Regions from separate parts of the Nocardia sp. NPDC058658 genome, predicted to be linked through region 2. Evidence: predicted binding sites of a transcription regulator. Region 2 holds the regulator's gene; the other holds the start of a gene.
The links. The regulator HspR, encoded in region 2, represses chaperone genes until heat shock. The targets are predictions, from matches to a motif close to ANNTGAGTNNNNNNNACTCANNT.
Positions count from the first base shown of each region.

Region 1: lon (endopeptidase La) is a predicted target of HspR. The motif match lies at 2,164-2,186, and genes of this name have one in related genera.

Region 1 covers NZ_JBHXRR010000042.1:11,701-15,950, reverse strand. The annotation lists gene lon (endopeptidase La) at 1-2,149, opposite strand, end outside; gene ACFWUP_RS30825 (DUF3068 domain-containing protein) at 2,328-3,401, opposite strand; gene ACFWUP_RS30820 (DUF2613 domain-containing protein) at 3,398-3,568, opposite strand; gene ACFWUP_RS30815 (hypothetical protein) at 3,599-4,250, opposite strand, start outside.
Region 2 covers NZ_JBHXRR010000004.1:163,335-167,584, forward strand. The annotation lists gene grpE (nucleotide exchange factor GrpE) at 1-308, shown strand, start outside; gene dnaJ (molecular chaperone DnaJ) at 327-1,523, shown strand; gene ACFWUP_RS09700 (heat shock protein transcriptional repressor HspR) at 1,523-1,918, shown strand; gene ACFWUP_RS09705 (FAD-binding oxidoreductase) at 2,533-3,702, shown strand; gene ACFWUP_RS09710 (hypothetical protein) at 3,939-4,250, opposite strand, start outside.

The sequences.
Region 1 (4,250 bases), on a different contig from region 2:
CCTCGATGTAGAGGACGTCGCCGCCCGCGCCGGTTACCGCGAGGCCCGTCGCCACGCCGGGGACGGAGGTGCGCTCCATCGAGTCCGGGGTGAAGCGGGGGCGGCCGAGGTAGTCGGTGAGGTTGTCGAGGTCGACGGTCAGGCTCGTCACCTGACCGGTCGGCTGCGGACCGGCTTCGATGTCGATGACGTTGTCGTAGCCGAGTTCCGGGTCGTAGCCGAGCACCGCGCCGTCGCTGAGCGAACCCTTGTCGACAAGGGCAGAGTTCGTGTCGAGCGCGCCACCGACAACAGCGTTACCGAGCGCAGCGTCACTGCCAAGCGTGGCGTCGTCGCCGGACGTGGCGCCATTGCCGACCCCAGCATCGTTGCTAAGCGCGGCGGCATTGCCGAGCGAGGCGTCGCTGCCGACCCGAGCGCCATTGCCGAGCGAGGCGTCACTGCCGAGCGTGGCGTCGTTGGCGAGACCGGGTTCGACGTCGCCTACGACAAGGCGAGTTGCTGCCTTGCGCATGGCTTTTGCGACGAGGCGCTCCATTTGGCGCACCCCGGCTTCGCGGGTGTAGTTGGCCGCGATCTCACGCAACGCCGCGTCGGTGATCGAAACCTCTTCGGAGGTAAGGGCATTGCGTTCCAGTTGGCGGGGGACGAGGAAGTCGCGGGCGATGGCGACCTTGTCGGCTTCGGTGTAGCCGTCGACGGTGATGAGCTCCATGCGGTCCAGCAGGGGGCCGGGGATGGTGTCCATGACGTTGGCGGTGGCGATGAACAGGACGTTGGACAGGTCCAGGTCCAGGTCGAGGTAGTGGTCGCGGAAGGTGTGGTTCTGCGCGGGGTCGAGCACCTCGAGCAGGGCCGCCGCCGGATCACCACGGAAGTCGGAGCCGACCTTGTCGATCTCGTCCAGCAGGACAACGGGATTCATCGAACCCGCCTCCTTCACCGCACGCACGATCCGGCCGGGCAGCGCGCCCACATAGGTGCGGCGGTGGCCACGGATCTCGGCCTCGTCGCGCACACCGCCGAGGGCGACGCGAACGAACTTGCGGCCCAAGGCCTTTGCGACCGACTCGCCCAGCGAGGTCTTGCCGACACCGGGCGGACCGACCAGCACGAGCACCGCGCCCGACCCTCGTCCACCGACTACCTCGAGCCCACGTGCGGCCCGACGCGAACGCACCGCCAAGTACTCGACCATCCGGTCCTTGACCTCTTCGAGGCCGTGGTGATCGGCGTCGAGCACCGCGCGAGCGGCCGAAACATCGGTGCTGTCTTCGGTTTTCACCGTCCACGGCAGGTCGAGCACGGTGTCGAGCCAGGTGCGGATCCAACCGGATTCGGGACTCTGGTCGCTGGCGCGCTCCAACCGGCCGACCTCGCGCAGCGCCTCGGCGCGCACGTTCTCGGGCAGGTCGGCGTTCTCCACACGGGTGCGGTAGTCGTCGGCGCCGTCGGGTTCGTCCTCGCCGAGTTCCTTGCGGATGGCGTTGAGTTGCTGGCGCAGCAGGAATTCGCGCTGCGACTTCTCCATGCCGTCGCGGACGTCTTCGGAGATCTTGTCGGTGACCTCGACCTCGGCGATGTGGTCTTTGATCCACTCGAGCTGACGGGTCAGGCGCGCGGCGACGTCGGGGGTTTCGAGGAGTTCGCGCTTCTGCTCGTTGGACAGGTAGGGGGCGTAACCGGCGGTGTCGGCGATGGACTCGACGCCGTCGAGCTGGTTGACGATGTCGATGATCTGCCAGGCCTCACGCCGCTGTAGCACCGCGATGACCAGCTTCTTGTACTCGGCAGCGAGCTCGCGAGTCTTGTCGTCGGGCTCGACGGCCTCGACGAGTTCGGCCTCCACCCACAGGGCGGCGCCGGGACCGGTGACCCCGTGCCCGATGCGGGCGCGGCGTTCGGCCTTCAACACGGCCGCGGGCGCGCCACCGCGCATCCGGCCGACCTGTTCGATGGTGGCGACGACGCCGTAGGAGGCGTACCCCTCGTCGAGGCGCGGCGCGACGAGCACCGAACCGGTTTTGGCCGCCTGCGCGGCGTCGATGGCGGCCTGCGCGGATTCGTCCAGTTCGATGGGCACGACCATGCCCGGCAGCACGATCGGATCGGTCAGGAACAGCACCGGCAGGTTCTGAGCTGAAGTCATGTCGACCCTTCCAAAGTTGAGCTTTGCTGACTCAACATGGACCCCGGTGTGTTTGTTCCTGCGGGTGCGCCACGTTCACTGACGGCGAAAAACACCTCGGCCTCCCCGGGTTGAGGACCGGGGAGGCCGAGGTGATGGAAGGGCTACCCGGGTTGAGGACCGGGAGGCCGAAGTTGTCTTACAGGTTCGACGAACGAAGCCGCTCGGTCGGGGGATCGAACTGGCGGCCCGAGGTGGAACCCGCGCTCATGAATCCGAGCACCGCGCCGCCGATGAGCAGCAGGGCGGCAAGGATGCCGAGGATGATCGGCAGGGTCTTGCCGTACAGGTCGAGCTTGTCCAGACTCTCCTGGGTGACGGCCATCTGCGCGTCGATGGTTTCCTCGTCGAAGACCAGGTGCGACTTCAGCACAGTGACGTCGACCTGCCCCGCGGTGCGGCCGTAGTACATGTGGATGTTCTCGCCACCCTTGAGGACGGCGCCGGTCCTCGGCTCCACCCACACGTCACGGGTGTTGGTGTAGAAGCGGGTCATGGTGACCGGCTCGGTGCCCTCGAGGCCCCACTTGGCGGCGGGCAGGGCGAGCTGATAGGACGGGTGCTTGACGACGTCCCACATGTTCGTCACCGGGATGGTCTGCTGGAAGTGGTAGACCGGCACACCGTTGATCTCCGACTCCTCGACGAAATTGATGTCGTGGGTCGCGCGGGCGTTGAGGTCGAAGTACGGGTACGTCTTCTTCTCGGTGCCGATCGGGAAGCGGTACTGCAGGCCGTGGCGCTGCTGCTCGGTGGGGATCTCGGCGCCCGACTTGGGGTCCTGGGCGACGGCGATCGAACCGTTGGGCGAGGCGTCGATCGGCGCGCCGGTGACGCGGTCGATGGTGACGCGGTCGACCGAGGCGGTGAGCAAGCCGTCCTTGGGGTCCTGGTCGTCGCGACGCAGGGTCTGGCCTGCCTGGACGGTCATCTCGCTGGAGTCCGAGGGCTCCTCGACCGTCAGGAAGCGCTGCGAGACGAGCGGCACGTTGGTGTTCACCTTGGCCGCGCCCTCGGTCGAGGTGAGCGACTTCGCGTCCAGCACAAGGCTTTCCTCGCCGGGAACGCTCTTGGCGACGGTGGTGATGCGCAGGTCGAGCGGGGTCTTGGCGACCTTGCCGACCGTGTAGGTGGGGATCATGACCGCGGCCGCGAGCAGCAGCGCGCCGAGCCCGACGAGGATGCAGGCGATCAGCCTGCGCACGTTGCTCATCGCGAGCCGTACTGCACGTTGCCGAGCAGCGACGAGCCCGGATCACCGGACTCCTCGGGCGCCGGGATCGAATTCTGTTGCGCGCCCGCGGTGATGCCGAAAACGGCAATCACCCCGAGGACCGCGCCGGCCAGGCCGCTGACCAGGCCGGGGACGACAAACTTCATAGATCGAACTCCAATTGCGTGGTGCGAGAATCAGCCGACGGAGAAGAACCCGAGGGTCGGGGCGAACGAGCAGGTCCGGTCACCATCGGCGGTGACCGTGGTGAGCGAGCCGGTGATCACGGCGGCGACCCGGCCGGTGCCGGTGTCGGCGATCGCGGACAGGGTGGCCGGGCCGTCGGGGTTGATGCCCGCCGCGTTGGTGAGCGGCTGGGTGCCGGTGCGGCGGTTGTCGAGATTGACCCACTGCACCGTCATCGGCGAATTCTGCACGGCGGTAGGGCTTTTCGTGCCGAGTGCGGTGAAGACGAAACCGGTCTGGCCCGCGGCAGGTCCGGGCGGGGGCAGCTCGGCGGGGCCGGGGACGGCCAGTGCGGTGCCGACAGAATCCGACGTCGGGCCGATGCAGCCCTTGCCGATGGTCGGGTAGAGGAACTGCGCGATGCGCGGGCCGTCGGTGGGCGGCAGTTCGGGTCCGCCGCCGCCGCTGCCGTCGAGGAAGGTGATGACCTTCTCGAGGGTGGCCTTGACCTGCGCGGGGATGCCGGGCGTGGCCAGCAGCACGCGGGCCTGGGCCAGGATCGCGGCCTGTCCGCCGTCGGCGATGGGGCCGGGGGCGGAAATGGCGCCTACGATCGTCGGTGCCAGCGCTGCGAGCGTGCCCGAGGGGACGTTCTCGGCGATG
Region 2 (4,250 bases):
CGGTGCTGGACGATCTGGATCGGGCGAGGGCGCACGGCGACCTCGAGTCCGGCCCGTTGAAGTCCGTCGCCGACAAGCTCGAGACCGCGCTCACCAAGCAGGGTCTCGTCGAGTTCGGTGCCACCGGTGACCCGTTCGACCCCACGTTGCACGAGGCCGTGCAGCACGAGGGTTCGGGCGCCGACCCGGTGATCGGCATCGTCATGCGCAAGGGCTATCGATTCGGCGATCGGGTGCTTCGGCACGCGCTCGTCGGGGTAACTGACGCGGAGGCATCGGACGCAGATGCCGCCGACAACGAGCAGTAGGAAAGGAGGAGATGCCCGGTGAGCCAACGGGAGTGGATCGAAAAGGACTTCTACAAGGAGCTGGGTGTCTCCTCCGGCGCCTCGCAGGACGAGATCAAGAAGGCCTACCGCAAGCTCGCCCGCGACCTGCATCCGGATTCCAACCCGGGTGACACCAAGGCCGAGGAGCGGTTCAAGGCCGTGAGCGAAGCCAATGCGGTGCTGTCGGATCCGGCCAAGCGCAAGGAGTACGACGAGACGCGCCGCATGTTCGCGGGCGGCGGCGGTGGCGGACGGGCCTACGGCGGCGGCGGGTTCAATCCCGGTGCGGGCGGCGGCTTTTCGCAGGACTTCAACATCGGCGACATCTTCGGTCAGGCCGGTGGTACCGGTGCCGCTGGCGACGGCGGGCTCGGCGATCTGCTGGGCGGGCTGTTCAACCGTGGTGGCGGCGGTGGCCGGGCGGCGGCTCGTCCGCGTCGGGGTTCGGATGTGGAGACCGAGACCACGCTGGGTTTCCGCGAGGCGGCCCAGGGTGTCACCGTTCCGCTGCGGATGACAAGTCCGTCCCCGTGCACCACCTGCCACGGCAGTGGTGCCAAGCCGGGCACCAGCCCGCGCGTGTGTCCGCACTGCAACGGTGCGGGCGTGGTGAGCCGTAATCAGGGCGCGTTCGGTTTCAGCGAGCCCTGCGACGACTGCCGCGGCACCGGGTCGATCATCGACGACCCGTGTACCGATTGCGCTGGCAGTGGCATCCAGAACCGCACCCGCACCATCACGGTCCGGATCCCTCCGGGCGTGAGTGACGGTCAGAAGATCCGGCTGGCCGGTCAGGGCGAGGCGGGCCTGCGCGGTGCGCCTTCGGGCGATCTGTATGTCACCGTGCACGTCAGCCAGGACAAGGTCTTCGGCCGTCAGGGCGACGACCTCACCCTGGTGCTGCCGGTGAGCTACAGCGAATTGGTGCTGGGGACAACGGTTTCGGTGCCCACGCTGGACGGCCGAGTCGGTGTGAAGGTGCCCCCTGGCACCGCCGACGGGCGTATCCTGCGGGTCCGGGGTCGTGGCGTGCCCAAGCGTGGGGCGGCGGGCGGCGCCGGTGATCTGCTGGTCACGGTGAAGGTCGCGGTGCCCCAATCGCTGGACTCCGATGCCACCGATGCGCTCAAGCGTTATCAGGAGGCGGAGAAGACCAGTGGTTTCGAACCGCGGGCAGGATGGGCGGGTGCTTGATGTCCGATGATTCTGTTTCGGGTGCAACCTCGCGTGCCGAGTTCTTCATGATCTCGGTGGCGGCTCAGCTGGCGGGGATGCACGCGCAAACGCTGCGTACCTACGACCGGCTGGGTTTGGTCACCCCGCAACGGACCTCGGGTGGCGGCCGCCGTTATTCGGCCCGCGACGTCGAGGTGCTGCGCGAGGTGCAGCGCCTGTCGCAGGACGAGGGTGTCAATCTCGCCGGCATCAAGCGCATCATCGAGCTCACCAATCAGGTCGAGGCGCTGCAACAGCGCGTCGAGGAGATGAGCGCGGAGTTGGAGCGGTTGCGGGCGGGCTACCGGCCCGATCTGTCGCCGCCGGCACGCAGTACCGCGCTCGTGGTGTGGCAGCCACGGCATCGGCGCTGAGCGTTTTCGTTCGACGGGCCTCCGGTTCGATATCCGCTGCGGTGGATTTCGGGCCGGAGGTTCGTTCGTCTCCGGTCAACCGCCGGCGATCGGCTGGTGACTCTCCAGCAACCCACTTATTCGTGATCTCGCTGATCGGAAGTAGCGTGGCGACGCGCTGAGGTGCGGATTTATCACCGTGGACGTCCAAAAGTTTGCTGGCTGGTCGCTGAATTCGGGCCAGTGGGAAGGCATTCCGACGGTGCATACCAGCCATTCCAGTGTGCACACCCCGCGTGTCATGGCCCGGCGCGCCAGATCGCGACCCACGGCCGCTGTAGCGGAAAGGTCGCCCTACCAGGCACGTTGGTGCCCAATTGCCTGATATGCCGGGTACTTTGAGGAATCGTGAGCAAGTGTTCACCCCCAATTAACGGGCTATGGGTATGTTTTCATGGGAAACTACTGGATACCGCCTGGTATTTCGAGAATTACATGCGTGATGTTTAAGAGTACGATTCCGAACCTGGCAAACCTCGCCTAGACTTCTCGCATCGGCTGCTGACGAGTGTCCTCCCAGCCCGTCACTCGCCGGCGCGGCTAGCGTTCGATGGCGAAACGAGGTTGTGACACATATGGATTCGCGGACTGTCGCTTTGATCCGTACTACGTTCAAGGCGGTTGCTGCGGAAGACGGTGGCACCGAGAAGCTGTCGAGGTCGTTCTACTCGATCCTCTTCACGGACTACCCAGGTGTCCGCGACTACTTCCCGGCTGCCATGGATTCCCAGCGCGACCGGCTCGTTCAGGCGATCTCCTACACCCTCGACCGCCTCGAGGAGCCCGACAAACTGTTGCCGTTCCTGGCCCAGCTGGGACGCGATCATCGCAAGTACGGCGTGCAACCGGCGCACTATGTGGCCGTGGCCAATTCGCTGAAGAAGGCCATCAGCGTGTTCGCGGGCAACGAGATGTGGACCGACGAGGTCGCCAACGCCTGGGACGAGGGGCTGGCCACCATCAGCGGCGCGATGATCGCCGCCGCCGACAAGGAGACCACGCCCTCGGCCTGGACCGCCACGGTCGTCGAACATCGTGAGGTGTTGCGCAACCTGTCGATCGTGCGCGTGCAGCTCGATCAGCCGATGCAGTACGCCGCGGGCCAGTACCTCAGCGTGGAGATCCCGTCGCGGCCACGCATGTGGCGTTATCTCTCGCCCGCGAACCCGTCCAATATCAACGGAGAGATCGAGTTCCACGTGCGCGGCGTGCTCGGCGGCTGGGTGAGCCCCGCGATGGTCGCGCACACCGCCGTCGGCGATCAGTGGCGTCTCGGTTCACCGCTGGGCGGCCTCGGCGTGCCCCGCAACACCAAACGCAAAATGTTGATGGTCGGCTGCGGCACCGGCATCGCCCCCCTGCGCGCCCAGATCATGGCGATGGCCCAACGCCGCGTGAACCCGAAGGTCCACCTCTTCGTCGGCGGCCACCACCCCTGCGACCTCTACGACCTCCAGGTCCTGAGCCAACTCGCCGTCGCCAACAAATGGCTCACCGTCACCCCCGTCACCGAGAGCGACGAAAACCCCTGGTGGTACTACGATTCCGGCGAACCCCACCCCGACCTCCCCGGCCTCGAACCCCGCATGACCGGCCAAATCGGCAAGGTAGTAGCCAGCTACGGCCCCTGGTCAGACCGCGACGTCCAAATCGTCGGCTCCCCCTCGATGGTCCAAACCACCAAGTTCCGCCTGATGGCAGCAGGCACCCAGGCCCAATCGATCCGCCACGACCCTCTGTTCTGACTCGTCATTCCCGCAGGCACCCAAGCCCAATCAATCCGCCACGACCCCTTGTTCTGACTCGTCATTCCCGCAGTCGACCGAGCCCGGGCAACCCGACGCGATCCTGCGCACGCGACGGGAAACACGGTGTCGGCGTTCCGGTTTCGAGAATCAGCCGACCAAAAGAGCTTCGACTCCTGGAAGCTCACCGAACTCGGCGACTCGAAGGGGTTCTGTCACCTGACGGATAGACTGCGCTATTTCAGTGTGGGCGTCGGGTCACGCGGATCCGGAGAGCAGAGCGTGAGGAATTTCTTTCCATTCAGCGCCGCAACCTCAGCGAGGTTCAGCCAGCCGATATCTTGGAACCAGTAGGTATCATTCGGGTGTGCGGTAGATTCCCGCACAACTGTCGGAATATCAGTAGATTCTCCCATTAGAGTTAGCTCGTTCTTAGTTTTCCAGTCGAACCCTTGTGGGAGCGGTGTAATGATTCGCCAGCCCGGATTATGTCCGAGGGTCAGATATTCGATGTCGGCTCCCTCTGGTAGTTCGGAGGCTAGCACCAA